4 regions of the Streptomyces sp. NPDC089424 genome follow, and region 2 is predicted to be linked to each of the others. Evidence: riboswitches for the same ligand, from Rfam matches in the RefSeq annotation. Region 2 holds a riboswitch; each other region holds the start of a gene.

Region 1 (7,004 bases), on a different contig from region 2:
GTGGCCGTCGTGGCGCCCAGCGCGAGCGCGGTCAGGCCCACGACGAGCGTGCGGCGACGGTGGGTGCGGCGGGGGAGGGCGGTGGGGCGGGTCGGACGGGTCGGGCGGGTCGTTTCCATGCTGGTCCCTTGCTGTGAGGTGCCCGTCGAGGGGCGCTGTGGCTCACGGCAGTGGACTGGCCCGCCCCTCGTCGAGCAGCGGGGCCAGCACATCGCCGTAGTCCTGCACGCGCGGGGCGATGTCGGTGGCGAGGAAGGTGAGTTGGCCGACGTCTCGGCACGCCTCGACTTCCTCCCAGGTCACCGGTGCCGAAACGGTCGGCGTCGCCCGCGCTCGCAGGGTGTAAGGAGTCGCCGTGGTCTTGCGCGCGGCGTTCTGACTCCAGTCGACGAAAACCTTTCCGGGCCGCAGACTCCGCGTCATCCGGTGTACGACCAGTCGGGGCATCGCGCGCTCCGCCTCGACGGCGAGCTCCTTGGCGTACTCCGTCACCCGGTCGGAGGGGGTGGGCAGGACCGCCGCGAGCAGATGCAGCCCCTTGGAGCCGGACGTCTTCGGGTACGCCTCGATCCCGTCCGCCGCCAGCCGCTCCCGCAGCCACAGGGCGACCTCGCAGGCCTGCACGACGGTGGCCGGCGGACCCGGGTCGAGGTCGAGGACGAGCCGGTCGGCGACGCCCGGTGCGGAGATCACCCATTGGTGGGTGTGGAACTCGGCGACCAGGTTCGCCGCCCACATCAGGCTCGGCAGGTCCTGCACCAGCACCATCCGGGCCGGCCCCTCCGACCGGGGCACCTCGGCGGTGGTGACCCACTCGGGGGTACCCGGGGGCACGTTCTTGGCGAAGAACACCTGCCCGTCGGGTCCGTCCGGATAGCGCAGGAAGGACACCGGCCGGTCCCGCAGATGGGGCAGCAGCACGTCGGCGTTCGTCGCGTAGTAGTGCAGCAACTCGCCCTTGGTGAAGCCGGTCGCCGGATGCAGCACCTTCTCCAGATTGCTGAGCGCGACCCGTCGCCCCTCCACCTCAGTGATCGGCGTCATACGATGAAGAATCACATGAAAAGCATGAGAATCATACGAACTCAGCTGATACACCGCGGAAGCCGTGGAAGCCTTGGGTGCCGCCAAGGCCGTGCAGGTCAAGAAAGGTGCTGGATGTGCGATCCATTTGGAACGGCGCCATCTCATTCGGCCTGGTCAGCATCCCGATCAAGCTGGTGAACGCCACCGAGAGCCACACGATCTCGTTCCGCCAGATCCACACCGAGGACGGCGGCAGGATCCGCTACCGCAAGTTCTGCGAGCTGGAGGACCGCGAGGTCAGCGGCGCCGAGATCGGCAAGGGGTACGAGGACGCGGACGGCTCGATCATCCCGATCACCGACGAGGACCTGGCCCATCTGCCGCTCCCCACCGCCAAGACGATCGAGATCGTGGCCTTCGTGCCGGGCGACCGGATCGACCCGCTCCAGATGGACGCGGCCTACTACCTCGCGGCGAGCGGCGCCCCGGCGGCCAAGCCGTACACGCTGCTGCGCGAGGCGCTCAAGCGGAGCAACAAGGTGGCCATCGCCAAGTTCGCGCTGCGCGGCCGGGAGCGGCTCGGCATGCTGCGGGTGGTCGGTGACGCCATCGCGATGCACGGGCTGCTGTGGCCGGACGAGGTCCGCGCGCCCGAGGGCGTCGCCCCCGACACCGGTGTCACCGTCCGTGACAAGGAGCTCGACCTGGCGGACGCCCTGATGGACACCCTCGGCGAGGTCGACCTGGAGGACCTGCACGACGAGTACCGCGAGGCGGTCGAAGAGGTCATCGCCGCGAAGGCGGCCGGCGAGGCGCCCCCCGAGGCCCCGGAACCCGCGGCGGGCGGCAAGGTGCTCGACCTGATGGCGGCGCTGGAGAGCAGCGTCCGCGCGGCGCGGGAGTCGCGCGGCGAGGCGCCGGCCGAGGACGCCGACGTCCACGCCCTGCCGCAGCGCAAGTCCAGCCGTACCGCGCCCAAGGAGCCGACCGGGAAGAAGTCCACGGCGAAGAAGGCGGCCGCCAAGAAGACGGCGTCCAAGTCGGCCCAGGGGACGAAGAAGGCGGCGGCCTCGAAGAGCACGGCGAAGAGCACGGCGAAGAGCACCGCGAAGACGGCGGCGAAGAAGTCGACGGCCAAGAAGACGACGGCGAAGACGACGGCGCGCAAGCGTTCGGCGTGAGCGGGGTCCTCTCTTCGAAGTCGACAGCCCTGTCACGGAGTCCGGTCGCCGGCGGGAGGCGGGACCAGGACGTCCCCGCAGACGCCTGGTGGGCCGGGATGGGCACGGGCGGCGACCACGCCGTCCATCAGGCGGCCAAGGTCGGCGCGATCGGCGCCGTGGTCGCCGGTACGACGCTGCTCGCGCGGCGCGAGAAGGACACCGACGCCCCGGCTGAGTGACGGCCCCCGGCCGCGAGCCGACTTCGTCCCCCCTTCCGGGCTCTGCCCTCCCAGTGCCTACCCGGCCTGCCCCGGCTGTGTCGCCACCAGCGTCGCCAGTTCCTCCGCCGTGCGCGGGCCCGGCGCCGCACCGGCCAGCAGCCCCTGGCCGCGCAGCAGTTCCGCCGCCGCGACACCCCACGGCAGGCGCAGGCCCGCCTCCCGAAGGAGGTGGGTGCGCGCCAGGTTCTCGGGTGCCGGGCCGGTGCGGACGCCGGACGGGGTGAGCAGGGCGGCGTCGTCGGCCCAGCGCAGCGCAAGGTCGACGTCGTGGGTGGCCATCACCACCGTCGTACCGCTCGCACGCAACCCGTCCAGGGTGGCGAGCAGCCGTTCCTGGCCGTCGGGATCGAGCCCGGCCGTCGGCTCGTCGAGGATCAGCACCCGCGGCCGCATGGCGACGGCCCCGGCGATCGCGGTCCGCTTGCGCTGCCCGTACGACAGCAGATGCGTGGGCCGGTCCGCCAGCGCGGCGATGTCCAGCGCGGCCAGCGCCTGGGCCACCCGCGCCCGCACCTCGGAGTCCGCGAGCCCCAGGTTGAGCGGCCCGAAGGAGACGTCCTGCGCCACCGAGGCGGCGAAGAGCTGGTCGTCCGGATCCTGCACCACCAGCTGGACGGTGGTCCGCAACCGGGTCAGCCCCTTGCGGTCGTACGACACCGTGCCGCCGTCCACCGTCAACTCCCCGGCCCGCGGCCGGAGTCCCCCGCTGAGCAGCCGCATCAGCGTGGTCTTGCCGCTGCCGTTGCGGCCGAGCAGCGCCAGCGCGCGCCCCTCGCGCACCTCGAAGTCGAGGCCGGTGAGCACGGCCGGGCCGTCCTCGTAGGCGAACGACACGTCGCGCAGGGCGACCAGGGGTGCGGCCTCGCTCATGACAGCGGCCTTTCGAGTACGAAGGTGAGGGCGGCGAGCGCCCCGAGCAGCGCGATGCTCACCACGGTGAACGGCACGGAGACGCGGGCCTCGGGCACCAGGACGCGCAGGGTGCCGTCGTAGCCGCGCCCGGCGAGCCCGGCCTGCAGGCGACTCGCCCGGTCGAACGCGCGCACGAAGGCCGTGGCGCCCAGCCCGGCCAGCGACCGCCACTGGGCGGCGCGCGTGGTGTGCCCGAGCCGCGCCGCCTGCGCCTCGCGGATCCGGCGCACCGAGTCGAGGAGCAGAAAGCTCATGCGGTACGTCACCAGCGCCACGTCCACCACGGGCGCGGGCACGCCGGCCCGCACCAGGCGGGGCAACAGGTCGGACATCGGGGTGGTGAACGCGAACAGCAGCACGCCGAGTGAGGCCGCCGAGGTCCGCAGCAGCAACTCCCCGGCACGGACGGCGCCGCCGTCGGCGAGACCGACGAACCCGCCCGGCCCTCCGACCCGCACCAGCAACGGCAGCGCGCCGGTGACGCAGAAGCCCAGCGGCACGCGGTACGCGAGCCACAGCCGCCGCCATGGCACGCCCGCCGGCCCGAGCAGCACGGCCAGCGCCGTCACCAGCACCAGTGCCGCTCCCGGCCAGGGTGGCAGGGAGATCGCCAGCACCGTGAGGCCCAGCCCGAGCACGGCCTTGTCCACGGGGTGGCGGCGGCGCCAGCGACTGCTGTGCGCCGCCGCGTCGATCGGCAGCACGAGGCTCAGGCCCCTTCGGCCCCGTCGGCCCCGGACACCCGCGCCGCGCCCTGCAGCTCCCTGGCCCGGGCCTCACCCTGGCGACGGCCCCGCCGGACCCCGAAGTAGTACGCGAGCGCGCCCGCGCCGACCGCCGCCTGGAGGGCGAACAGCCCCGACTCGATCTCACCGGACGGCGGCTCGTACAGCGGGGCGAACCAGGGCTCGTAGTCCGGGTCCAGCTCGGTGATCGCCGTCTCCGCCTCGGCGTCGGCGCCGGTGAACGGCTCCTCCTTGTGGTCGCCGAGGCCGAGTACCAGCGGAAGCACCGCGAGGGCGACGACCGCGAGCAGCAGCAGGAGGTTGGTCCTCGTATGGCGCTTCACCGGGCCACCGCCTCGGCGTCGGCGTTCGCGCCGCGGGTCCCCTTGGGGGTGAGCAGCACGCCCAGCCGGGTCAGTTCCCCCTTGCTGGACTGCACGAGCAGCCGCATCACCAGCACCGTCAGCAGCCCCTCGCTCACCGCGAGCGGGATCTGCGTGACCGCGAAGATGGAGCCGAACTTGCCGAGCGCGCCCAGGAATCCGCTGCTCGGGTCGGGAAAGGCGAGTGCCAGCTGGACGCTGGTGACGCAGTACGTGGACAGGTCGGCGACGAACGCGCCGAAGAACACGGCGACCATCAGCGGCACGTCGTAGCGCCGCAGCAACCGGTAGACGCCGTACCCGGCCCAGGGGCCGACGATCGCCATCGAGAAGACGTTGGCGCCGAGCGTCGTCAGTCCGCCGTGCGCCAGCAACAGCGCCTGGAACAACAGGGTGATGGTGCCCAGCACCGCCATGACCGGCGGCCGGAACAGGATGGCGCCCAGTCCCGTGCCGGTGGGATGCGAGCAGCTTCCGGTCACGGACGGCAGTTTCAGGGCCGACAGGACGAACGTGAAGGCGCCCGAGGCGCCGAGCAGCAGGGTGCTCTCGGGATGTTCCCTGACCTCACGGGTGAGGGAACGGACTCCGTGGACGACGAACGGCGCGGACGCGGCACCCCAGGCGATCGCGTGCGCCGGAGGCAGAAAACCCTCGGCTATGTGCATGGCTTCAGCAGACCCTCTCCAGCACCTCGTGGATGGTGTACAACGTGCCTCGGCCGGTCTCCTGGCTGACGGGTGACACCGCCCGCGCTCCGCCTTCCCGGGTCACTTGGACCCAGTGGCTGCCCCTGAGGGCCGGAGCCGGACTTCCCGATCACAGTGGCGAGGGCCGCACCGGTATCGCACCGGATTTCCCGTTCACCAAGGCGTGGTGACAGTAGTGCGCCCGCGGGGGTGGTGACAAGCGGCGCATCGGGGGCGCGAAGGCGCTGGTCACGCGGCGCGCCGAGGCGGCGCGCGGGGCCGGCGCCGCTGGTCGGCGCCGGGTTCGGGGCCGGTTCGGGGCCGCTCCCCGGAGGCGGCCCCGATAAAGGGCGCGCCGGACGGCTGGACAGCAACGGCATTGGGAAATAAGTGAGTTGAGAGGCAGTTCGCCGGCCGGGGGGCACGCCGAACCGGGGGCCCGGTGGCGCCGGCACCGGAAGCGGGGTCCCGGTGACTCCGGCACCGACGGCTGCACGGGGAACCACTCGCACCAGGGGGAGAGCACGATGGACGAACCGACCTACACCACACCCTTCGCACCACCGCCACGGCCGCCCGAGCCGCCTCGCGTCCACCACCAGGACCCGCTGGCCGCCGCCCTCGGCAACGCCTCCCTGCTCGGCGTCGGCTACTGGCTGCTCGGACGCCGCGCACTCGCCGTACTGTCCCTGCTGGGCACGGTCGTCCTCGTCTCGCTGCTCGCCGCAACCGCCGCGTGGGGCTACGAGATCGCCGCGCTGGTGTGGTGGGTCGCGCTCGGCGCCCACGGATGGTTCCTCGCGAGCCGCGGCGTCCCGCGCGTCGCGTCCCGTAGGCAGCGCCTGATCGCGCTCTGCGTCACCGTGCCGGTGCTGCTGGCGGTGGGACTCCTGCGCTACGACGCCCTGCGCATCGGACAGGACGTCACCGAGGCCCGCGACAAGGGCGACTGCGCCGCGGTGTTCCGCGCCCAGGACGAGGTGTGGGCCGGGCACCGCGTGGCCGGCGCCCCGGTCAGCGCCCGCGGTGACGAGGTGGTCGAGGACTGCCGGAACCTGGGAACGGCCGAAGTACTGCTGGACAGAGGCCTGGGCAACGACACCGAGGCACTGGAACGGGGCTTCGGCATCCTCACCTCGGTGCTCCGCGAACCCGGCAACGAGCGGACCGTCGGCACGGTCCTCGACGGCTTCCTCGACGGACTGCCCACGGACAACCCCTGCGGGACCGTCGGCGTCACCGACTGGCTCCGCGACCGCGAGGCGACCCGCGACCAGCTCGACCGGTCCGCGTCCACCGCGGACCGCGTGGCGCCCGCCGCGCTCGTCGCCTGCGGTGACACCCTTATGCAGGGCGACGACTGGCAGGCCGCCAGGGCGCACTACCGGCAGCTGCTCGACGAGTATCCCGACGACGGTCTGGAGAGCCGGGCCCGCACCGGCGTCACCAAGGCCACGCAGGCCATCGAGCTGGACAACGTCCGCTCCCTGCTGACCGGCACGCAGGACGAACAACCCGAGTACTGCTCCCGGCCGGCCAAGTACAGCGCCGCCAAGCCCATGGGCAAGGGCACCAACCGGGCGATGTACTTCGGCAACACCGAGTACACCAACCAGCTCCCCGGCAACTGGAAGGCCACCGACGCCGCTCGCGCGGCGGCGGTCGTCTGCGTGGGCGAGGAGGACTTCGGGACGTCCGTCCAGACGTGCCCTTACCAGAGCCAGCGGTCCGGCACCATCACGTACGTGACCTTCCACCGGATCGCGATCCCGGTACGGGTCTACGAGGTGCGCACCGGCAAGCTCGTCTCCCGGCGCACGATCCA
Region 2 (7,004 bases):
CCTCGCCGCCGCCTTCTGCGACCGCCTCTGCGTCATGGACGGCGGCCGCGTGGTGACCACCGGGCCGCCCGCGGAGGTCCTCACGCCCGGACTCCTCGCCGACGTCTACCGCGTCGACGCCGAGGTGACCGAGGATCCCCGCACCGGCGTACCGCACATCACGCTGCTGCCGTGAACGCCCCGCACGAGGCCCCGTCCCCCGTCGCCGCCGACCGCTCACCGGCTGGACAGGTCAACTCGCCTATGCACACAGGCAGTTGAGCGGCGCACGACTCTGGTGGTCCGCGTACTCCCTGATCTACCGTCGGTAACCCCTGCTCTCGCAGCAGCATCCCGCACCTCTCCGGCCCCCTCCTCACCCCCATTGGAAGGCAGCCCATGGAGCACTCGTCATCACCGGCCCCGATCACCCGCCGCCATGCCCTGACCGTGGCGGGCGGCGTGCTCGCCGGCGCCGCCCTGGCCCAGGCCGCGACCCCGGCGTACGCCGCCTCCGCCGCGTCGGACGCGGACGCCATCGTCGTCGGCCACGGTCTGGCCGGGCTGGTCGCCACGGCCGAACTGGCCGCGGCCGGACGCAAGGTGCTGCTGCTCGACCAGGAACCCGGGACCGGCCTCGGCGGACAGGCGTTCTGGTCGTTCGGCGGCCTGTTCCTCGTGGACTCCCACGAGCAGCGGCTGATGGGCATCAAGGACTCCCGCGAACTCGCCTGGCAGGACTGGCTGGGCACGGCCGGATTCGACCGCGGGACCGACGATCCGGAGGGCCAGGACCACTGGGCGTACCGGTGGGCCGAGGCATACGTCGACTTCGCCGCCGGGGAGAAGCGGTCCTGGCTGTCGGGGCTCGGAGTGCAGTGGTTCCCGATCGTCGGCTGGGCCGAGCGGGGCGGCGGCCTCGCCGACGGCCACGGCAACTCGGTGCCGCGCTTCCACGTCACCTGGGGCACCGGACCCGCCGTCGTCGAACCCTTCGAGAAGAAGGTGCGGGCCGCCGCGCAGAACGGCCGGGTCGCCTTCAGGTTCCGTCACCGGGTGGACGAGCTGGTGGTCACGAACGGCGCCGTCACCGGGGTACGCGGCGCGGTCCTGGAGCCGAGCGACGCCGCCCGCGGCAAGCCCAGCTCCCGCGTGGTGATCGGCGACTTCGAACTGCGCGCGCCGGTCGTGATCGTGACCTCCGGCGGCATCGGCGCCGACCACGACCTCGTTCGCCGGAACTGGCCCGCCCGCCTCGGCACCCCGCCCAAGTCCATGATCACCGGAGTGCCCGCGCACGTGGACGGGCGGATGCTCGCCATCACCGAGCGGGCCGGCGGACGGATCGTCAACCCCGACCGGATGTGGCACTACACCGAGGGCCTCAAGAACTACGACCCCATCTGGCCCGGCCACGGCATCCGCATCCTGCCCGGGCCGTCCTCCCTGTGGTTCGACGCCACCGGCAAGCGGTTCTCCAGCCCCGACATCCCTGGCTACGACACCCTGCACACCCTCAAGTCGATCACCGACAGCGGATACGACTACTCCTGGTTCGTCACCACACAGAAGATCATCGCGAAGGAGTTCGCCCTCTCCGGCTCCGAACAGAACCCGGACCTCACCGAGAAGAACGTCTGGCAGCTGCTGTCACGCATCTGGCAGACCCCGGAGCCCATCGAGCGGTTCAAGGAGCGGGGCGAGGACTTCGTCGTCGCCGAGACCCTGCCGCAGCTGGTGGCGGGAATGAACGGGCTGACGGGCGAGAACCTGATCCGGCTTGCCGACCTCCGGCGGCAGATCGAGGCCCGCGACCGCGAGATCGCCAACCCCTACACCAAGGACGTCCAGGTCATGGGCATCCGCAACGCGCTCGCCTATCCCGGGGACACGCTCAGCCGCACCGCGTCCGCGCACCGGATCCTGGACCCGGCCGCCGGGCCGCTGATCGCCGTGCGGCTCAACATCCTGACCCGCAAGACCCTGGGCGGCCTCCAGACCGACCTGTCCGGCCGCGTCCTGAACGCCTCCGGCACCCCGGTCCCCGGCCTGTACGCGGCCGGTGAGGTCGCCGGTTTCGGCGGCGGAGGAGTCCACGGTTACCGCTCGCTGGAGGGCACGTTCCTCGGCGGCTGCCTGTTCTCCGGCCGCACGGCGGGACGCGCGGCGGCCGAGGCGACCGCGACCTGAACCGCCTCCCGCAGGCCGGGGCGCCACCGACGCCCCGGCCTCTTCGGCACGGCGGGATCAGGAGGCCGACAGCTCCGCCCGGACCGTGCGGGCCGCGGCCACCAGGTTCTCCAGCGACGCGCGGGTCTCGGGCCAGCCCCGGGTCTTCAGACCGCAGTCGGGGTTGACCCACAGCCGTTCGGCCGGAATGGCCTTCAGGCCGGTGCGCAGCAGTTCCGCGGCCTCGCCGGCGCCCGGGACGCGCGGGGAGTGGATGTCGTAGACACCCGGCCCGGCCTCGCGCGGGTAGCCGTGCGCGGCCAGCTCCCGTGCGACCTGCATGTGCGAGCGGGCGGCCTCCAGGCTGATGACGTCCGCGTCGAGGTCGTCGATGGCCTGGACGATGTCCCCGAACTCGGCGTAGCACATGTGGGTGTGGATCTGGGTGTCCGGGCGTACGCCGGCGGTGGTGAGCCGGAATGCCTCCGTCGCCCAGGCCAGGTAGGCGGCGTGGTCCACGGAGCGCAGCGGGAGGGTCTCGCGCAGCGCCGGTTCGTCGACCTGGATGACCGAGGTACCGGCCGCCTCCAGGTCGTTCACCTCGTCGCGCAGCGCGAGGGCGACCTGGCGGGCGGTGTCGCCGAGGGGCTGGTCGTCGCGGACGAAGGACCAGGCGAGCATGGTCACCGGCCCGGTCAGCATGCCCTTGACCGGGCGGCCGGTGAGGGACTGGGCGTACGTCGTCCAGCGCACCGTCATCGGCCCGGGGCGGGAGATGTCCCCGGCCAGGATCGGCGGGCGGACGTAGCGGGTGCCGTAGGACTGGACCCAGCCGTGCTGGGTGGCGAGGTAGCCGGTGAGCCGCTCGGCGAAGTACTGGACCATGTCGTTGCGTTCGGGCTCGCCGTGCACGAGGACGTCGAGGCCGGTCTTCTCCTGGAAGGCGACGACCTCCTGGATCTCGGCCCGGATGCGCTCCTCGTACCCGGCGTCGTCGATCCGGCCGGCCCGCAGATCGGCGCGGGCGGCACGCAGTTCGCCGGTCTGCGGGAAGGAGCCGATGGTCGTGGTCGGCAGCAGGGGCAGGCCGAGGTGGGCGCGCTGGGCGGCGGCCCGCTCGGGGTACGGCTGGGAGCGGCGGGCGTCGGCCTCGGTGACGGCGGCGGCGCGGGCGCGGACCGCCGGGTCCCGGGTGATCGGCGAGCTCGCGCGGGAGGCCAGGACGGCGCGGTTGGCGGCCAGTTCGGCGGTGATCGCGGCGGTGCCCTGGGCGAGGCCCTTGGCGAGGGTGACGATCTCGGCGGTCTTCTGCTGCGCGAACGCGAGCCAGCGCAGGATCTGCGGCTCGACGTCCCGCTCCAGGCCCGTGTCGAGCGGCACGTGCAGCAGCGAGCAGGAGGCGGCCACGTCGACCCGGTCGGCGAGGCCCAGCAGGGTGCCGAGGGTGGCGAGGGACTTCTCCAGGTCGGCGGCCCAGATGTTGCGCCCGTCGACCACACCGGCGACCAGGCGCTTGCCGGGCAGTCCGCCGACGGCCGCCAGGGCGTCGAGGTTGGCCGCGCCGGCCCCGGTGAAGTCCAGCGCGAGTCCCTCGACGGGGGACCTGGCCAGGACCGGCAGGGCGTCGCCGAGCCGGTCGAAGTACGAGGCCACGAGGAGTTGCGGCCGGTCGGTGAGGGCGCCGAGTTCGCGGTAGGTCCGTTCGGCGGCGTTCAGGTCGGCCGGGGTGCGGTCCTGGACGAGGGCGGGCTCGTCGAGCTGCACCCACTCGGCGCCCGCCGCGCGCAGGTCGGCGAGGACCTCGGCGTACACCGGCAGCAGCCGGTCCAGCAGCGTGAGCGGTTCGAAGTCCGCGGGGGCGCCCGGCGCGGGCTTGGCGAGCAGCAGGTACGTCACGGGTCCGACGAGGACCGGACGGGCCGTCAGCCCCAGCGCGCGGGCTTCCTCGAACTCCGCGACCTGCTTCGAGGCGTCGGCTGCGAAGACGGTGTCCGGGCCCAGTTCGGGCACCAGGTAGTGGTAGTTGGTGTCGAACCACTTGGTCATCTCCAGCGGCGCGACGTCCTGCGTGCCCCGCGCCATGGCGAAGTACCCGTCGAGCGCGTCGGCCGCGACGGCCTCCCGGTGCCGGTCGGGGATCGCGCCGACCATGACGGTCGTGTCGAGCACGTGGTCGTAGTACGAGAAGTCGCCGCTCGGCACGTCGTGGACGCCGGCCCCGGCGAGGCGGCGCCAGGTGGCGGCGCGCAGTTCGGCGGCGGTCGACCGGAGGGCGTCGGCGGTGACGCGGCCCTTCCAGTAGCCCTCGATCGCCTTCTTCAGCTCCCGGTTGCGGCCCTGGCGGGGGTAGCCGTACACGGTGGCCCGTGCTGCCGCGGCTGCGGGCTTGGTGGTCACGGAGATCTCCTTCGCGAGATGAATCCCTGAGATCCCGGGGACGGGACGAGAGCGCGAAGGGTGACGGAACCGGACGGACCCGACCTCGCGCGGCTTGCGAGCACCGCGCGGTCGTCCGCCTGGTAGTACGCCGACCCGCCCTCGAGGTCACCGGAATGTCCGCGCACGAGGGGTCGCGCACGGGCAGTTGGCAGGTCTTCGGACTCGCGGGCCCGCCTCGTGTCGTACGAGGCACCTACTGGCCGTCGCTTCCCGGACCCGTCTCCTTGGGTCCAGTGCGTATGACGGCGGTCGTTCCCACTCACCGCTGCGGGGCAGTCCCGGATTCCCACCGGGTTCCCTCTTACGACGTCCCGCCTGGCGGACGGGGCGAACCAGCTGCGCCGACCACCCTACGCCGTGACAGGCGGGCGAGGCGGGCAGGTCCGGCATGCGGAAGGTGAAGTCGGACACGCGGGCGCGCCGGCCGTCGCCGGCACCCGGGAACCAGCCGCCGTTCCCTTCCGACTGCTGTGGAGGAGCGAGGAGGTGGCATGGAAGGACTGGACGTCGTGATGCGCGACGTCGCCTGCCGGCACGGCCGGGTGGAGGCCGTCCGGGGCGTCGACCTCGACGTCGCGGCCGGCCGGCGGGTGGCCTTGACGGGTACCAACGGCTCGGGCAAGACCACGTTGCTGCGCGCCGTGCTCGGTCTGCACCGCCGGGCGGGCGGCCGGATCCTGGTGGGCGGACGGGACACCCGCAGCGCGGCCGAGTGGGCGTGGCGGCGCCGGGCCTGCGCCTGGATCCCGCAGAAACCGGCCGTCGGCCGGTTCCCGCTGCTGGCCGGGGAGTTGCTGGACAGCGGCGGCGCGCGGGACGAGGCCGTCGAGGCGGCGGCGAAGCTGGGCGTCGGGCAGCTCGTCGGACGGCCGCTGCACACCCTGTCCGGCGGCCAGTTGCAGCGGATGTACCTGGCGCGTGCGGTCGGCTGTGTCGCGGCGGGCGCCGGGGTGCTGCTGGCCGACGAACCCACCGCCGCGCTGGACTTCGCGGGGCAGGAGGAGGCAGCCGACGTCCTGCTGTCCCTGCCCGTGACCGTCGTGGTCGTCACTCACGACCGGGCCCTGGCCGACCGCTGCGACCAGGTGCTGGAGATGGCCGCCGGCCGGCTGCGGGAGGTGCGGTGAACGCCCAGGCCGCCGCCGACGTCGGCCAGTTGCTGCAACTCGTCCCGGTCCAGCGCGCGGGGGTCGCCCTGCTGCTGGCCGCCGTGGGCCTGCCCGTGATCGGCGTCGTGATCGTCGGTCTGGACATCATGCCGGTGCGGTTCGCGATGATGCACGTGGCACTGCTCGGCATCGCGGTGGGCCTGCTGACCGGCCTCGACCCGATGCTGTGCGCGCTGCTCGCCTGCGCCCTCGCCGGCGCCGGGGTCGCCCCGCTGGCCCGCACCCCGGACGGGCTGTCGGGGGCGATGGGCCTGCTCATGAGCCTGGCCATCGCGGCGGCGCTGCTCGTGCTCGCGGTGTCCGGGGTCAACGCGGCCGGCGCGTTCGCCCTGTTGTGGGGTTCGATCCTGTCCGTGGGCACCGCCGACCTGTGGGTGCTGGGCGCCCTGGCGGTCGCCGTCCCGGCCCTGTTCTGGTGGCGGCGCCGCGACCTCGCCCTGCTGCTGTACGACCGCGAACTCGCCCTGTCCTCCGGCGTACGGGTCGAACGGCTCACCCTGGTGCTGCTCGTCCTGGTCGCGGTGGCCGTCGCGGGAGCCATCAAGCTCACCGGCGCGCTGCTCGTCGACGCCCTCACGCTGCTGCCGGCGCTCGCGGCCCGCCGCCTCGGCACGTCCCTGAAGTCCATCACCGCCTGGGCGGTCGGCATCGGAGTCGCCGTGAACCTGACCGGGTTCCTTCTCGCGCTCCGCTTCGACTGGCCCCCCGGGCCCGTCCTCGTCCTCACCGCCGGCGTGGTCGTCCTCGCCGTCCATCTCCTACCCGAACGGAGAATCAGCTCATGGCGCGCACCCGCGTCCGCAAGAATTCCCTCCTCGCACTGACCCTCACCGCGGGGCTCGCCCTGACCACGACCGGGTGCGGGGGCGAGAACGAGCCGTCGTCGTCCTCGTCCTCCGGTGCCAAGGACTCCTCACCGGTCGTCGTCGCCACCACCACCTGGGAGGGCGCCCTCGCCAAGGCCGCCGGCGCCGCGGACGTCGAGGTCATCGTCCCGCAGTCGGTGCAGCACGCCCCGGACTACGACCCCAAGCCCTCCGACCTCGCGGCGGTGGCGGGCGCCGACTACGTGCTCTACGCGCCCTTCGAACCGTACGCCGCGAAAATCAAGGAAGCGGCCGGCTCCGACGCCGAGCTGGTCGAGGTCGCCCTCGACAACGACGCGGACAAGGCGAAGGCCGAAGTCGCCCGGCTGGCGCAGCTGTTCGGCACCGAGGACGCCGCCGCGCGGTGGACCGCCTCCTTCGA
Region 3 (7,004 bases), on a different contig from region 2:
CGTCCTGGAGCAGCTGTCCGTGCCCCGTATTGGAGTCGGCCGGCCCCGCAGCCGACCCGACCATGTCCTGGCCGACAAGGCCTACACGTCCCGCGAAAACCGCCGCTACCTGCGACGGCGCGGAATACCGCACACCATCCCCGAACGGCTCGACCAGCGCAGGCACCGGCAGAACCGCGGTTCCCGGGGTGACCGGCCCACCGGGTTCGACCGCGAGCGCTACACGAAGCGCAACACCGTCGAGCGTGCCATCAACCGCCTGAAAGGCTTCCGCGCCGTCGCCACACGCTACGAGAAACGGGCCTACACCTACCTCGGCACCGTAACCCTCGCCGCACTCATCATCTGGCTCCGCACATGATCCGAGAAACAGCGCCTAGTACTCCAGTTGCAGTTCGCTATTCCTGCTGGTCAGTGGCGTGTTCGTGGGTGTACTGGGCTGATGTTCCGTCAGGCGGCGGGAGTTCGTGACTTCGGGTGCGGTGGGCCGTTGTGCTTGTCGTGCAAGATGATGTGCGGCCCGATGTCTGGTCGGCGGAGCTGGAAGAACTGCTGGTGCGGATCGGTCACCGCTTCGGGCGGGTGGATCTTCGGCGGCGGATGCGGGCCTATGTGCACGGCCTGCTCGGACCAGTGGGCCGGAAGAACAGCTGGCAGCTGGCCGAGCATGCCGGTCACCACACTCCCGCAGGGTTGCAGCACTTGCTGAGCCGAGCCTGCTGGGATCCCGACGAAATCCGTGATGCCCTGCAGGAATACGTCGCTGAGAAGCTCGGGGACACGGCCGGGGTGCTGATCATCGACGACACCGGGTTCATCAAGAAGGGCACCGTCTCAGCCGGGGTGCAACGGCAGTACTCCGGCACCGCCGGCCGCACCGAGAACTGCCAGATCGGCGTGTTCGCCGCCTATGCCTCCTCCAAGGGCCGCGCGCTGGTGGACCGAGAGCTGTACTTGCCGAAGTCCTGGACCTCTGATCCGGCCCGCTGCACAGAGGCGAAGATTCCCGACGAGCGCACGTTCGCCACCCAAGGCGATCTCGCGAAGGCCATCATCATGCGGGCCCTGGCCTCGCCGCTGCCGATCGCCTGGGTGACCGCAGACTCGGCCTACGGCCAGGAGTGGCGGCTGCGCCGCCTGCTGGAGGAGGCCGGCGTCGGCTATGTCCTGGCCGTGCCGAAGTCCCAGCACGTGCACGCCATCGGCCGCATCGACTTCGCCATCTCCCAGGCACCCGAGGACGCCTGGGAACGCCACTCCTGTGGGGCGGGCGCGAAAGGGCCGCGCGTCTACGACTGGGCGGCGGCGAGGCTGCCCGCGATCGATGACTTCGACGGCGATGCGCCCACCCACGACCGGTGGGTGCTGGCCCGCCGCAGCCTGGCCCGCCCGGACGAGATCGCCTACTACCTCGCCTATGCACCAGCCGGCACCGGCATCACCGAACTGGTACGGATCGCCGGGACGCGCTGGGCGATCGAGGAGGCTTTCCAGGCCGCGAAGAACGAGTGCGGCCTGGATCAGTACGAAGTTCGCCGGTATCCGGGCTGGTATCGGCACATCACTCTGGCCATGCTCGCCCACGCCTTCCTCGCTGCCATGGCCGCCGCCGCGGGGACGGAAAGGGGGGCCGCAGAATCGGTTCCGGCGATCTCGTCCCGCTCACGGTGGCGGAAATCCGGCGACTCCTGGCAGTTGGCCGCCCCACGCTGACGCATGTCCGGCGCACACGCCACGCACTGAATTGGTCCCGCTGGCGCCGCCGTCACCAGGCGATCGCCATGCGCTGTCACTACCGCCGCCGCACCCGAAGTCACGAACTCCCGCCGCCTGACGGAACATCAGCCCAGTACACTCACGAACACGCCGCTGACCAGCAGGAATAGCGAACTGCAACTGGAGTACTAGGGGCCGCTGGGGAGCGCGGCGACAGCCTGCTGCCGCCCCGACGACGTAGCCGCCCCGATGTCCTGCTCATAATTGTCGTGTCACTCCTCACGGCAGGCGCGTACGAAAGGACTCCCGCGGGCACGCCGCTCACGGGAGCCCTTCCGCGCGGTGGGCAGGTGACGGTGTCGCCGCAGTGACGGGATGATGGCCGGCGACATACGGCGACGGCGGTCCGAGGAAGCCGGTGTGAATCCGGCGCGGTCCCGCCACTGTGACCGGTGAGCGAGTTCCCGCAGGCCGCCGCCCCAGGACCGGGTGGCAAGGCGGGGCGAGCGGCGACCCGGGAGCCAGGAGACTCACGCGGTCGTCTCCTCGAGCAACGCCGGGGCGGATCTCCCCGGGCGGGGGAGTGGTGTGATGCCCGGGAGGCCGACGGAAGAGGCTTCAGGCGAGACTGTGGAGGCGAACGGTCCGGTGCCGTGCCTAGTAGTCGTATGCCGCGATTGCTGCTGTGGCAGCCCCAAGGGGACCGGAATCGATCACGCCGCACAGACCGAGACTGCGGGCGGATGTGCCGGTGCGCATCTCCGACTGCCGTGACGTGTGGCAGGCCAACGTATTCGCTGTACAGCCGTCCGCAGTGCCGCCGGTGCCCGGCCGGTCTGGCTGGGGCTCGTCAACGACACGGACGCGACGGAGGACTCGTCGCCTGGGTACGCGCCGGCGGCCCGGGAGTCACTCCGTTGCCGGACATCCTCGACCTGTATGCCTTCACCTCCTGGGCGTCATGCGAGCCAAGCGGACTCCTTCGGACGGGTGTGCGGTGAGCTGTCGGTGCCGCCCGGCGCGGCCGTGCGGCCCAGGTAGCGGTGCACGAAGTGGATGCTCATCGCGCCTTCGCCGACCGCGGAGGCCACCCGTTTCACCGAGCCGCTACGGACGTCCCCTACCGCGAAGACCCCGGGCAGGCTGGTCTCCAGGGTCATGCACGAGCGCCCTCTGCCGTGCCACACCTCGGGGTGGGCGCAGGCCTCCTGAGCCTGCGGCCCGGTGAGGACGAAGCCGCGGGAGTCGAGGGCGATGATGCCGGCGAGCCACTCGGTGTGAGGTTCAGCGCCGGTGAAGATGAACAGGCTCCGTACCGCGAGCCGGCGGTGCCCGCCCGTGCGGTTGTCGACCACGTCGAGTTCCTCCAGCACGTCGTGGCCGATGGCCTCGGTGACCTCGGTGTGCAGCATGACCTCCACCCGCGGATGGCGTTCGACCTGGTCGACCAGGTAGCGGGACATGTTGGCATCAAGGCTGGCTCCTCGGACCAGCAGGTGCACCTTCGGCGCGTACTCGGCGAGGAACAGCACCGCCTGGCCCGCCGAGTTGCCTCCGCCGACGACGGCCACCGGGTCGGTGCGGCACTGCTGGGCCTCGTAGACGGTCGCCGAGTAGTGCACGCCCGTTCCCTCCAGGCGTTCGATGCCGGGCACCTGGAGCCGGCGGTAGCGGGCACCCATGGCCAGGACGACGGCGCGGGCGGCGATCTCACTGCCGTCGGCGAACGCCACTACGTAGTGGTCCTCGTCCTTGGGATGGAGACCGGTCGCCTCCAGCGGAAGGCTGATCCTGGCGCCGAACTTGTCGGCCTGGAGCACGGCGCGTTCGGTGAGTTCGGCGCCGGAGATGCCGGATGGGAAGCCCAGCAGATTCTCGATGCGGGACGACGTGCCGGCCTGGCCGCCGGTGGCCATCGTCTCCACCACCGTGGTTCTTAGGCCCTCGGAGGCGGCATAGACCGCGGCGGCGAGGCCGGCTGGTCCGGAGCCTACGATGAGGACGTCGCCGTGACGGTTTCCGGCGGGTAGTGACGGCAGGCCGATGAGCCGGGCCAGTTCCGCGTTGCTGGGGTTGCGCAACAGGGTGGTGTCCCGCCAGATGACGAGTGGGATCTCCGCCGGGCCGACGCCGAAGCGGCGCAGCAGCTCCTCGGCCTCCTCGTCGGTCTCCAGGTCGATCCAGCGGTGCGGCAGCCGGTTGCGGACGGCGAATTCGCGCAGCCGTCTGGTGTCGGGCGAGTAACGCGAGCCGATGATGCGGAAGCCGGCGCCCTGTCCGACAAGCAGCGCGCGACGGCACAGACAGGCGCGCAGCACGATGTCCCCGACGGTGGCGTCCTGGGTCACCAGGTGGCGCAACCGGTCCACGGAGACGACGAGGACCTCGCCCGGCTCCCTGGCGACAGCGGTGTAGAAAGCCACTTGTCCGTGCAGCAGGCCGAGTTCGCCGATGAAGCGACCGGGGCCGTGCACGCGCAGCACGTGCTCCTCCGGAGTGCCGTAGTCCTCGACGACGGCGACGGTACCGCTGAGGACGACGAAGAACGTCTCGCAGCGCTCCCCCTCCCGGATCAACACGTCGTTCGGAGCCATGGTCCGGCGTTGCCCGTGCTCCGCCAGACGTGCTGTCTGGTCCTCCGTGAGGCGCGGATACGCGCCGTAGATGTCCGGGGTCTCCCAGAAGGCGGCCTCGTCCGCTTTCTCCGGCACCGGTTCTTCGCCCGGCAGCGACTGGTCGCCGGACATCAGACGAACGCCTCGTGAACGTAGCACCAGCGCCATTCCTCGCCGGGCTGGAACGACTGCACGATCGGATGGGCGTCGGCAGCTGCGTGCTTGCGCGCGTGCTTGTTCGGCGAGGAGTCGCAGCAGCCGACGTGCCCGCAGGTCAGGCAGAGCCTCAGGTGGACCCACGGGGCGCCGAGCATCAGACACTCCTGACACCCTTCTGGGGTCAGCGGCTGGACCGGCCGGACGAGCGCGAGGTGGGGGTCTGCGTGCAGGGTCATCCGGATCACCCTTTCCGGGCGCTGATCGACTGTTCCACCCATTGGCGCAGAGCGGGGGCGGGCGCCGCCCCCGCCTGCCGGGCGACCATCTCGCCCCGGTCGAGGATCACCAGTGTCGGTACGGCCTGGACCTCGAAACGCTGCGACAGTCGCGGGTTCTTGTCGACGTCGACCTTGACGAGTTTGATTCGGCCGGCGAGATCGGTGGCGACCTTCTCCAGTGCGGGGCTGACCATGCGGCAGGGGCCGCACCAGGTGGCCCACAGATCGACCACGACGGGGACGTCGGCCCGCTCGGCGACCTCGGTGAAGTCGTCGTCGCCCGCGTCCACCATCCACGGTAGGGGCCGCTTGCAGTGGCCGCACTTGGGGCGGCCCTCCGCGGCCACGGGCACCCGGTTGGTGCGCCCGCAGTGGGGGCAACTGACGGTCGTCGCCTGCATCGTGCTCATGCCGCCCGCGCTCCCTTCACGTCCTCGGGCTGGTCGTAGGTGACCACCAGCTCTCCATGCTCGGCGTCGACGCGGACCGTCGCACCGTCCTGGACGTCACCGCGCAGCAGGGCGCGCCCGACCATCGTCTCGACCTCGTGGGAGATGTAACGCCGCAGCGGCCGGGCCCCGTACACCGGGTCGTAGCCCTGGTGGGCAATCAACTCCCGGGCCACTTCGGTTAGTTCGACGGTGATGCGGCGTTCGGCGAGGCGGCGGCGCAGTTCGTCGAACTGCAGCTCCACGATCCGCTCGATCTGCCGCTCACCGAGCGGCTTGAACAGAACGATGTCGTCGACGCGGTTGAGGAACTCCGGGCGGAAGTGCCCGCGCAGCTCGCCCATCACCAGGGCGCGGGCGTCGGGCTTGATCTCGCCCTCGGCGGTGGCGCCGTCGAGGAGGTGCTCGGAGCCGATGTTGGAGGTCATGATGATCACGGTGTTGCGGAAGTCGACGGTGCGGCCCTGGGAGTCGGTGATGCGGCCGTCGTCGAGGACCTGCAGCAGGGTGTTGAAGACGTCGGTGTGCGCCTTCTCGATCTCGTCGAACAGCACCACCGAGTACGGCTTGCGGCGTACGGCCTCGGTGAGCTGGCCGCCTTCCTCGTAGCCGACGTATCCGGGTGGTGCGCCCATGAGCCGGCTGACGGTGTGCCGCTCCTGGTACTCACTCATGTCGAGGCGGACCATGTTCTCCTCGGAGTCGAACAGGGCCGCCGCGAGAGTCTTGGCCAGCTCGGTTTTCCCGACTCCGGTGGGGCCGAGGAAGATGAACGAGCCGATGGGGCGGCGCGGGTCGCGGATGCCGGAGCGGGCGCGGATGATGGCGTCGGCGACGAGTTTGACGGCCTCGTCCTGGCCGATGACGCGCTCGCGCAGGATCTCGTCGAGGCGCAGCAGCTTCTCGCGTTCGCCCTCCTGGAGACGGGCGACGGGGATGCCGGTCCAGGCCGCGACGATCTCGGCGATCTCCTCCTCGGTGACGACCTCGCGCAGCAGCCGGTTCTGCCCCTGTTTGGCGGCCAGTTGCTCCTCCTCGGCCTGCAGCCGGCGCTCCAGGTCCTGGAGGCGGCCGTAGCGGAGTTCGGCGGCGCGGTTGAGGTCGTAGGCGCGTTCGGCCTCCTCCGCCTCGTGGCGGACCTGCTCCAGTTCCTGGCGTAGTTCCTGCACGCGGCGGATGGCCTGCCGTTCGGCCTCCCACTGGGCATGTTTGGCGTCGGCCTCGCCGCGCAGGTCGGCCAGTTCCTTGCGCAGTTCCTCCAGGCGGGTTCTGCTGGCGGGGTCGGTCTCCTTGGACAGGGCCGCCTCCTCGATCTCCAGGCGGGTGACGCGACGGGTGATCTCATCGAGTTCGGCGGGCATCGAGTCGATCTCGGTACGCAGCCGGGCGCACGCCTCGTCGACGAGGTCGATGGCCTTGTCGGGCAGGAACCGGTCGGTGATGTAGCGGTGGCTGAGGGTGGCCGCGGAGACCAGCGCGGTGTCCTGGATCTTCACGCCGTGGAAGACCTCCAGACGTTCGCGCAGTCCGCGCAGGATGGAGATGGTGTCCTCCACGCTCGGCTCGTCGACCAAGACCTGTTGGAAGCGGCGTTCGAGGGCGGCGTCCTTCTCGATGTGCTTGCGGTACTCGTCGAGGGTGGTGGCGCCGATCATGTGGAGTTCACCGCGGGCGAGCATCGGCTTGAGCATGTTGCCCGCGTCCATGGCCCCTTCGGCGGCGCCCGCGCCGACGACGGTGTGCAGTTCGTCGACGAAGAGCAGGATGCGCCCCTGGGCGGCCTTCAC
Region 4 (7,004 bases), on a different contig from region 2:
GCAGCACGAGTTCGCCTTCCGGGACCTCGAAGTCCACGCCCCTGACGGTGGGTCCGGCCGCTCCGTCGTAGGTCACGGAGACGTCCTCGAAGCGGATCATGAGGGCTTCTCCTCGGATCTCTGGGGAGCGGGCCGTCCCGCCGCGGGCGGCTCGGGAGCGGGGGTGACGAACGCCGGGAGCAGCCCGAGGAGCACGGCCGCGGCCGGCCACAGCGGCAGCGTCGGGGCGACCAGCGGGATCACACCCGGATGCAGGGCCGCGGGGTCGGCGGAGGCGGCCAGGGTCAGCAGGGCGGCGACCGCGACGCCGGAGGCGGCGACCAGGCAGGAACGGGCGTTCCAGGTGTCGGGGCGGTAGCGGGTGCGCGGGGTGCGACGGCCGCCCAGCCGCAGACCGGCGAGCGCCGCGGCGAGGCCGGCGAGCAGGACCGGCAGGCCGTAGGTGCCGCCGTCGGCGGTGAGCAGTCCGTACGTCCCGGCGCAGACGCCGAGCAGACCGGTGAGCGTGAGGACCGCGGTCGTACGGCGCACCGCCGGCGGGACCTGCGCGGTACGGCCGTAGCCGCGGGCGTCCATGGCGGCGGCGAGGGCCACGGAGCGTTCCAGGGCGCCTTCGAGGACGGGCAGGCCCACCTGGAGCAGGCCCCGCAGGCCCTTGTCCGGGCGGCCGCGCAGCCGGCGGGCGGTGCGCAGCCGCTGGGCGTCGGCGATGAGGTGCGGGGCGAAGGTGAGGGCCACGACCACGGCCACGCCCATCTCGTAGAGGGCGCCGGGCAGGGACTTGAGGAGGCGGGTGGGAGCGGCGAGGGCGTTGGCCGAGCCGACGCAGATCAGGAGCGTGGCCAGCTTCAGGCCGTCGTAGAGGGCGAAGACGAGGGTCTCGGCGGTGACCCGGCCGCCGAGGCGGATGCCCTGCGCCCAGTGGGGCAGCGGGACTTCGGGAAGGGTGAGCAGGGTGTGGGTGCCCGGCAGGGGCGAACCGAGGGCGACGGCGAACACCAGGCGGACCAGCAGCACGGCGAGGGCCAGCTTGACGAAGGCGCCGTAGGAGAGGGCCCAAGGGGTGTGGGGGCGGCGGGTGGCGACGACGTAGGCCGAGACCGTCACGAGGAGTGCGAGGAGCAGCGGGTTGGTGGTGCGGGTGGCCGCGGTGCCGAGGGCCAGGGACCACAGCCACCAGGCGCCGGGGTGGACCGGCGCGGGGGGCCGGCGCCGCAGGGCGGTGACGCCCGCCGACGCCGGCCGGGTGCCGTGCCGGTCCACGCCCGAGCCGTGGTCAGCCATGCCTGCGCCGGCGGGCCTGCCAGCCGGCCGCCGCGCCCAGCACCGCCACCGCCGCCACCCCGGCGACGACGCCCAGCGACGGGCCGCCGCCGCTCTCGTCCGCCGGCTCACCGGCCGGCTTGCCCGCCGACGCCACCTGCTCCCCGCAGCCCTTCGCCGGGTAGCCGCCGATCGCGCACAACAGGGCGTTGGCGTCGTACCGGAGCGGCTTGGCGACCGCCGCCAGGGCCTCCGCCGCCGTCGCGTCCGGGGCGAGCCGGGCGCAGGCCGTGCGGGGCGCGGGCGGCGTCTCGCCGGACGGGGCGTCCGACGCCGTGCCGAAGTCGATGACCAGGGCCACCCGCTTGTGGCCGTCCCGCGCCGGGGTGCCCGCGCAGATCGTGGTGAAGCCGGCCTCGCCGCGCGGCCGGGACGCGTCCGCGGAGTCCTCGCTGACCGCGAAACGGAAACCCTGCACGGAGCCGTCCGCGGGGCGGGCGAGGGAGGGACCCTGGGTGGCGTACGTCCACGCCTTGCCGTCGCGCTCCCAGAACGACCAGTAGCGGTAGCCGGTGGCCTGGGCCGGGCCCGTGCCGGCGGCCAGGGCGATCAGGAGCGCGGCGAGGAGGGCCGCCGCCCGGCGTATCACGGCTGCTGCTTCCGGTTCCGGCCGCTGAGCAGGAAGCCGATGCCGACACCGGCGACGAGGCAGACGCCGACGTACCACCAGACACCGAAGCCGTCGTCCGACTCGGACGTGGCCTCGCTGTCCGCGGTGGCGGGCCGCTGCGCGCTCTGCGGCGCGGGGCCCGACGCGTTCAGCAGCCGCACGAGGTCCGTGCCGCCGAAGTCGCGCGGGTCGCCACCGGCCGCGTGCGCGGCGAGGATCAGCTGGGCGTAGGCGGCCGGGCCGCTCTGCTTGGCCCAGGCGACGGCGTTCCGCTCCAGCCACTTGAGGGGCCCGGCCGCTCGGGCCGCGCCGCCCTGGGCGGCGAGGGCCACGACGGCGTCGGCCGTGTTGCCGTAGTCGGGCTGGTCCTCGGAACCGGGGAGGGCCGACATGAGGTGGCCGTCCGCGGCGAGCGCGTCGGCGAGGTAGGAGGCGCCGTTCGCGGCGGCCCGCTCGGGGGTGAGGTCGTCGCCGTCGGCGCAGGAGGGCGCGGCGGCGGTGCCGGCGGCCTCGGCGGCCAGGCCCTTGCCGAGCGAGCCCAGCACGCCGGCCGCGGTGGCGTCCGGATTGGCGGCGAGGGCGCCCTTCTTGTCGGGCTGGTAGGCGAACGCCCCGGCGCCCTTGGCGTCGTCGCACGGTATGGCGAACGCGAGCAGGGCGTCCTGGGCGGACCGGCCGCCCTTGACGACGTCCTGCGGCCGCTCGCCCGCGGCGGCGAGGGCTCCGATGACGAGGGAGGTCGAGTTGGCGTCGCTGGGGCCGCCGGCGGTGTAGCCCCAGCCGCCGTCCTTGCCCTGCGCGGACTTCAGCCAGGTGACGGCCTTGCCGGTGACGGCGTCGTGCCCGCCGAGCGCGGCGAGTGCCTGCACGGCGGCGGCCGTCATGTTGGTGTCGACCGGCGTCTTGGCGTCGCAGGGCTTGGCGGTGTCGGCGCGGTACGGCGCGAACGCGCCGTCGGCGCACTGCTGTCCGGCCAGCCACTCCACGCCCGCGGCGGCGGGCCGCACGCCGACGGCGTCGTGGGCGAGCAGGGCGAGGGACTGGCGCCACACGCCGTCGTAGGTGGGGTCACCCGTGCCGTACAGCCCCGAGGGCAGCGACGGGGAGGGGCTCGCGGCCTGGGCGGCCGGGACCCCGGCGGCGCCGATCACTGCGGTGACGGCCAGGGCCGCTGCGCTGCGGCGGACGACGTTCATGATCGGCGGGTGCCTCTCCCTGCGGGGAGCCGCGCAGCACGGGCAACCCCCGGGCGGCTCGGCTCCGTATACCTCGACGGTGCCGTACACCGGCCGGTTGCCGGTGCACTTGAGCCGGTCACGCTGCCGTGCGGGGCGGTCCGGCTCACAGCCTCGGCTGCTCACGGTTGCGGGTCAGCGCCGGATTTGCACCGGCTTTCCCCCGTACGGGTGTGATGACGACCGGGCCACTCTACCCGCCCGTAGCCCCAGCCCCATGGGGCGCCGGTCACACCCCGACCGGACCGGGCACAGACCCCCGCGGGGCACCTCGGGTGGGCTAGGTGCAAGTCCTGCGGGGGCGGCGGCCGCATCCTGGATGGGCTACGCGCAGGCCCTTGTGGGATTGCCGGTCACATCTCGGGTGGGCTACGAGGCTCCCGTGGGGCTGACGGTCGCGCCCCGGGCGGGCTACGCGCAGGCCCTTGTGGGGCTGACGGTCGCATCCTGGGGCGGCTGCGCGCAGGCTCCCGTGGGGCTGAGGGTCGCATTCTGGGCGGGCTACAGATAGGCCCTGTTGGGCGCCGCCACCCCGTGCGGGCCACGTGCAAGCCCCCGTGGGACCGTCGGTCACACCCCGGGCGCGCTATGCGCAGGCTCCCGGGGGCCGTTGGTCGCATCCTGGGCGGGCTGCGGCGTAAGCCGCCGTGAGGCATCCGGTCGCATCCTGGGTGGGCGCGCAGGCCTTGTGGGGTTGCTGGTCGCATCCTGGGCGGGCTACGGATAAGCCCCGTTGGGCCGCAAGCCACCCCGTGCGGGCCGCGTGCAAGCCCCCTTGGGGCCGCCAACCACACCCCGGGCGCGCTACGCGCAGGCTCCCGGGGGGCCGTTGGTCGCATCCTGGGCGGACATGCGCCCCGTTGGGCCGCCCGCTACCCCGTGCGGGCTTCGTGCAAGCCCCCGTCGGGCCGCCCGTCACCGGACGCGCAAGCGCCCGTGGGGTTGCCGGTCACATCCCGGGCGGGCTGCGGCGCAAGCGCCCGTGGGGTTGCGGTTCACATCCCGGGCGGGCTGCGGCGCAAGGGCCCGTGGGGTTGCCGGTCACACCCCGGGCGGGCTGCGGCGCAAGCCGCCGTGAGGCATCCGGTCGCATCCTGGGTGGGATGCGCAGGCCCTTGTGGGGGGCGGCGGTTGCATTGTGGGCAAGGTTCCGTGGGGTCGCTCGTCGCCCCGGAGGGCTACGCGCCGGTTCGGATCAGGTTTGCTGCGCGGCAGCGGGTGACGGGGGCGGACTCGTGGCGGAACCAGGTCGCGTCGATCTCGCGGCCGTCGCGCAGGGTGTGCCGGGGCGGCCCCTCTGCCGGCACGAAGCCCGCGCGCGTGAGGGCGCCCCGGCAGGCCGAGTTGGTGACCTCGGTCCCGGCGTGGACCGAGTCCAGGCCGAAGTGGGTGTGGCCGAGCTGGGCGCCCGCGGCGAACAGCTCCGCGCCGAGGCCCCGGCCGCGGGCGTGCGGTGCGAGCCAGCCGCCGATCTGCCCGGCGGTGCGGTCGAGTTGGAGGGCCCCGGCGTAGCGGCCGTCCTCCCGGCCCACGGCCACCAGGACCTCACCGCCCTCGGGGTCGAGTTCGAACGCCGAGAGCCACCGCGGGGGGATGCCACGGTGACTGTCGCCGGGGCGCATCCGCAGCAGGGACTCCCGGATGCGGGTGTCGGCGACGACCTCCTCGCCCCGCATCCCGAGCCACCGCTGCGCCGCGCCGTCCGATCCGGCGGCGACCGCCGCCAGCAGGTCCAGCTGGGTCTCCGGGGTGTACAGCAGCAGACCTCCGGTGTGCACCGTGTGCCGGCCGAGCGCGCACGGCCCCGGCACCGGGAGCGGCGGCAGTGACCTGCGACGCCTCAGTCGCGCCCACAGCATACGAACTCCCGTGGGGAGGAAGGGATGACAGACCCGTGACGGACAGGCCCTGAAAGCGCGGCGGTGGCCGCCGTCGTCCAGGGGACGGGGCCGAATCTACCGCCAGGCCCGACGCGGGCGTCGCGACCCGCTGCCGCGCGGACGCTCACACCGCCACGTACGTCACCGGATCGCTGCCCGCGACGGCCTCCGCCCGCCCCAGTTTCACCAGCCGGCGCAGATGGGCCTCCGCCTCGGAGACGGCGATGGTGCGGGAACCGTAGGGGATCTCGGCCCAGGGCCGGTTCCAGTCCATGCGCTCGGCGAGCCGCCAGGGGGTCAGGGGCTCGGCCAGGAGCACCAGCAGGCCGGTCAGCCGCGCCTCGTGGTGGGCGAGCAACTGGGCCACCCGGGCGGGGGCGTCGGTGAAGGCGTACTGGTGCGCCGGGAGGACCTCGGCGGGGTCGAGGCGCGCGACGCGCTCCAGGGAGGCCAGGTAGTCGCCGAGCGGGTCGGTCACGGTCGTGTCGTCCGGGTCCTCGTACAGGCCGATGTGCGGGGTGATCTCGGGCAGCACGTGGTCGCCGGAGAACAGGCGTCCGTGGCCCGGCAGTCGGGCGGGGTGCTCCTCCTCCAGGTGCAGGCAGACGTGGCCCGGCGTGTGGCCCGGTGTCCAGATCGCGCGCAGCCGGCGCCCGGGCAGGGCGAGCAGCTCACCGGGGACGATCTCGCGGTCGGGGAGGGCGGGGGAGAGGCCGGGCAGCCGACCGCGGGCGGTGCGCAGCGGGGCGATGTGGGCCTCGGGGGCGCCGGCCGCGGTGAGCTTGTCCGCCATGTACGCGAACCAGTGCTCGGGGCGGGCCTCGTGCGTGCGCCGGACCACGGCCGCGTCCGCCGCGTGCATCGCGATCCACGCCCCCGAGGCCTCCCGCACGCGGCCCGACAGGCCGTGGTGGTCGGGGTGGTGGTGGGTGACGACCACGCCGTGCACCTCGGCGGCCGAGGTGCCGCACGCCGCGAGCCCCGCGGCCAGGGTGTCCCAGGACGCCGGGTCGTCCCAGCCGGTGTCGATCAGCACCGGGCCGGCGTCGGTGTCGACGACGTGGACGAGGGTGTGGCCCAGGGGGTTGTCCGGAATGGGGACCTTCAGGGACCGTACGCCGCCGCCGTGGTCGTGCACCTGCGTCATGGGCTCCCCCGATCGCCGCCGTGCGGTCACTATAACTAGAACACGTTTCCATGGGAGCCCGAGTCACCGGTTCCGGGCCGTGGACTCCTCGGGGACGAGCTGGTATCAGTCTTCGTAGTCCGCGCATCTGATGGAGTGTCAGGGGAGCGGCGTCGGGGACCAGGGAGGGCAGTCGCCATGACCGAGCTCGTGGAACACGGACAGCTGTTCATCGGCGGGGAGTTGACCGAACCCCTCGGCAAGGACGTCATCGAGGTGATCTCCCCGCACACCGAGGAGGTCCTCGGGCGCGTGCCGCACGCCTCGGCGCAGGACGTGGACCGGGCGCTCGCGGCCGCCCGCCGGGCCTTCGACGAGGGCCCCTGGCCGCGGATGTCCCTCGACGAGCGGATCGAGGTCGTGGGGCGGATCAAGGACGGCATCGCCGCCCGGCACGAGGAGATCGCCCGCGTGATCTCGTCCGAGAACGGCTCGCCGTACTCCTGGAGCGTCCTCGCGCAGGCGCTCGGCGCGATGATGGTCTGGGACACGGCGATCCGGGTCGCCCGCGACTTCCGCCACGAGGAGAGCCGCGACGGCGTGCTCGGACGGCTGCTCGTCCGGCGCGAACCGGTCGGGGTCGTCGCGGCGGTGGTGCCGTGGAACGTCCCGCAGTTCGTGGCCGCCGCCAAGCTGGCCCCCGCGCTGCTGACGGGCTGCACGGTCGTCCTCAAGCCGTCGCCGGAGTCGCCCCTCGACGCGTATCTGCTCGGCGAGATCGCGCGGGACGCCGGGCTCCCCGAGGGCGTGCTGTCGATCCTGCCCGCCGA

The links. Region 2 has a riboswitch for cobalamin ahead of metE (5-methyltetrahydropteroyltriglutamate--homocysteine S-methyltransferase). Riboswitches for the same ligand answer to the same signal wherever they lie in the genome.
Positions count from the first base shown of each region.
Region 1: linked by a shared signal. The riboswitch ahead of ACIP2X_RS16995 (energy-coupling factor ABC transporter permease) and the one ahead of metE (5-methyltetrahydropteroyltriglutamate--homocysteine S-methyltransferase) in region 2 are both predicted to bind cobalamin.
Region 3: linked by a shared signal. The riboswitch ahead of ACIP2X_RS19095 ((2Fe-2S) ferredoxin domain-containing protein) and the one ahead of metE (5-methyltetrahydropteroyltriglutamate--homocysteine S-methyltransferase) in region 2 are both predicted to bind cobalamin.
Region 4: linked by a shared signal. The riboswitch ahead of ACIP2X_RS25405 (prenyltransferase/squalene oxidase repeat-containing protein) and the one ahead of metE (5-methyltetrahydropteroyltriglutamate--homocysteine S-methyltransferase) in region 2 are both predicted to bind cobalamin.

Region 1 covers NZ_JBIVHU010000003.1:435,955-442,958, forward strand. The annotation lists gene ACIP2X_RS16960 (vanadium-dependent haloperoxidase) at 1-119, opposite strand, end outside; gene ligD (non-homologous end-joining DNA ligase) at 163-1,044, opposite strand; gene ACIP2X_RS16970 (Ku protein) at 1,152-2,207, shown strand; gene ACIP2X_RS16975 (hypothetical protein) at 2,306-2,428, shown strand; gene ACIP2X_RS16980 (ATP-binding cassette domain-containing protein) at 2,486-3,340, opposite strand; gene cbiQ (cobalt ECF transporter T component CbiQ) at 3,337-4,086, opposite strand; gene ACIP2X_RS16990 (energy-coupling factor ABC transporter substrate-binding protein) at 4,092-4,451, opposite strand; gene ACIP2X_RS16995 (energy-coupling factor ABC transporter permease) at 4,448-5,158, opposite strand; cobalamin riboswitch at 5,192-5,376, opposite strand; gene ACIP2X_RS17000 (hypothetical protein) at 5,707-7,004, shown strand, end outside.
Region 2 covers NZ_JBIVHU010000002.1:1,186,652-1,193,655, reverse strand. The annotation lists gene ACIP2X_RS12995 (ABC transporter ATP-binding protein) at 1-175, shown strand, start outside; gene ACIP2X_RS12990 (FAD-binding dehydrogenase) at 379-2,169, shown strand; gene metE (5-methyltetrahydropteroyltriglutamate--homocysteine S-methyltransferase) at 2,227-4,545, opposite strand; cobalamin riboswitch at 4,717-4,939, opposite strand; gene ACIP2X_RS12980 (metal ABC transporter ATP-binding protein) at 5,079-5,714, shown strand; gene ACIP2X_RS12975 (metal ABC transporter permease) at 5,711-6,580, shown strand; gene ACIP2X_RS12970 (metal ABC transporter solute-binding protein, Zn/Mn family) at 6,538-7,004, shown strand, end outside.
Region 3 covers NZ_JBIVHU010000003.1:861,365-868,368, forward strand. The annotation lists partial or broken gene ACIP2X_RS19085 (IS5 family transposase) at 1-361, shown strand, start outside; gene ACIP2X_RS19090 (IS701 family transposase) at 514-1,713, shown strand; cobalamin riboswitch at 2,125-2,248, shown strand; partial or broken gene ACIP2X_RS19095 ((2Fe-2S) ferredoxin domain-containing protein) at 2,308-2,717, shown strand; gene ACIP2X_RS19100 (FAD-dependent oxidoreductase) at 2,676-4,463, opposite strand; gene ACIP2X_RS19105 (UBP-type zinc finger domain-containing protein) at 4,463-4,726, opposite strand; gene trxA (thioredoxin) at 4,732-5,178, opposite strand; gene clpB (ATP-dependent chaperone ClpB) at 5,175-7,004, opposite strand, start outside.
Region 4 covers NZ_JBIVHU010000006.1:114,107-121,110, reverse strand. The annotation lists gene ACIP2X_RS25420 (ABC transporter ATP-binding protein) at 1-100, opposite strand, end outside; gene ACIP2X_RS25415 (energy-coupling factor transporter transmembrane component T) at 97-1,284, opposite strand; gene ACIP2X_RS25410 (SCO2322 family protein) at 1,277-1,912, opposite strand; gene ACIP2X_RS25405 (prenyltransferase/squalene oxidase repeat-containing protein) at 1,909-3,129, opposite strand; cobalamin riboswitch at 3,246-3,371, opposite strand; gene ACIP2X_RS25400 (GNAT family N-acetyltransferase) at 4,347-5,027, opposite strand; gene ACIP2X_RS25395 (MBL fold metallo-hydrolase) at 5,173-6,195, opposite strand; gene ACIP2X_RS25390 (aldehyde dehydrogenase) at 6,373-7,004, shown strand, end outside.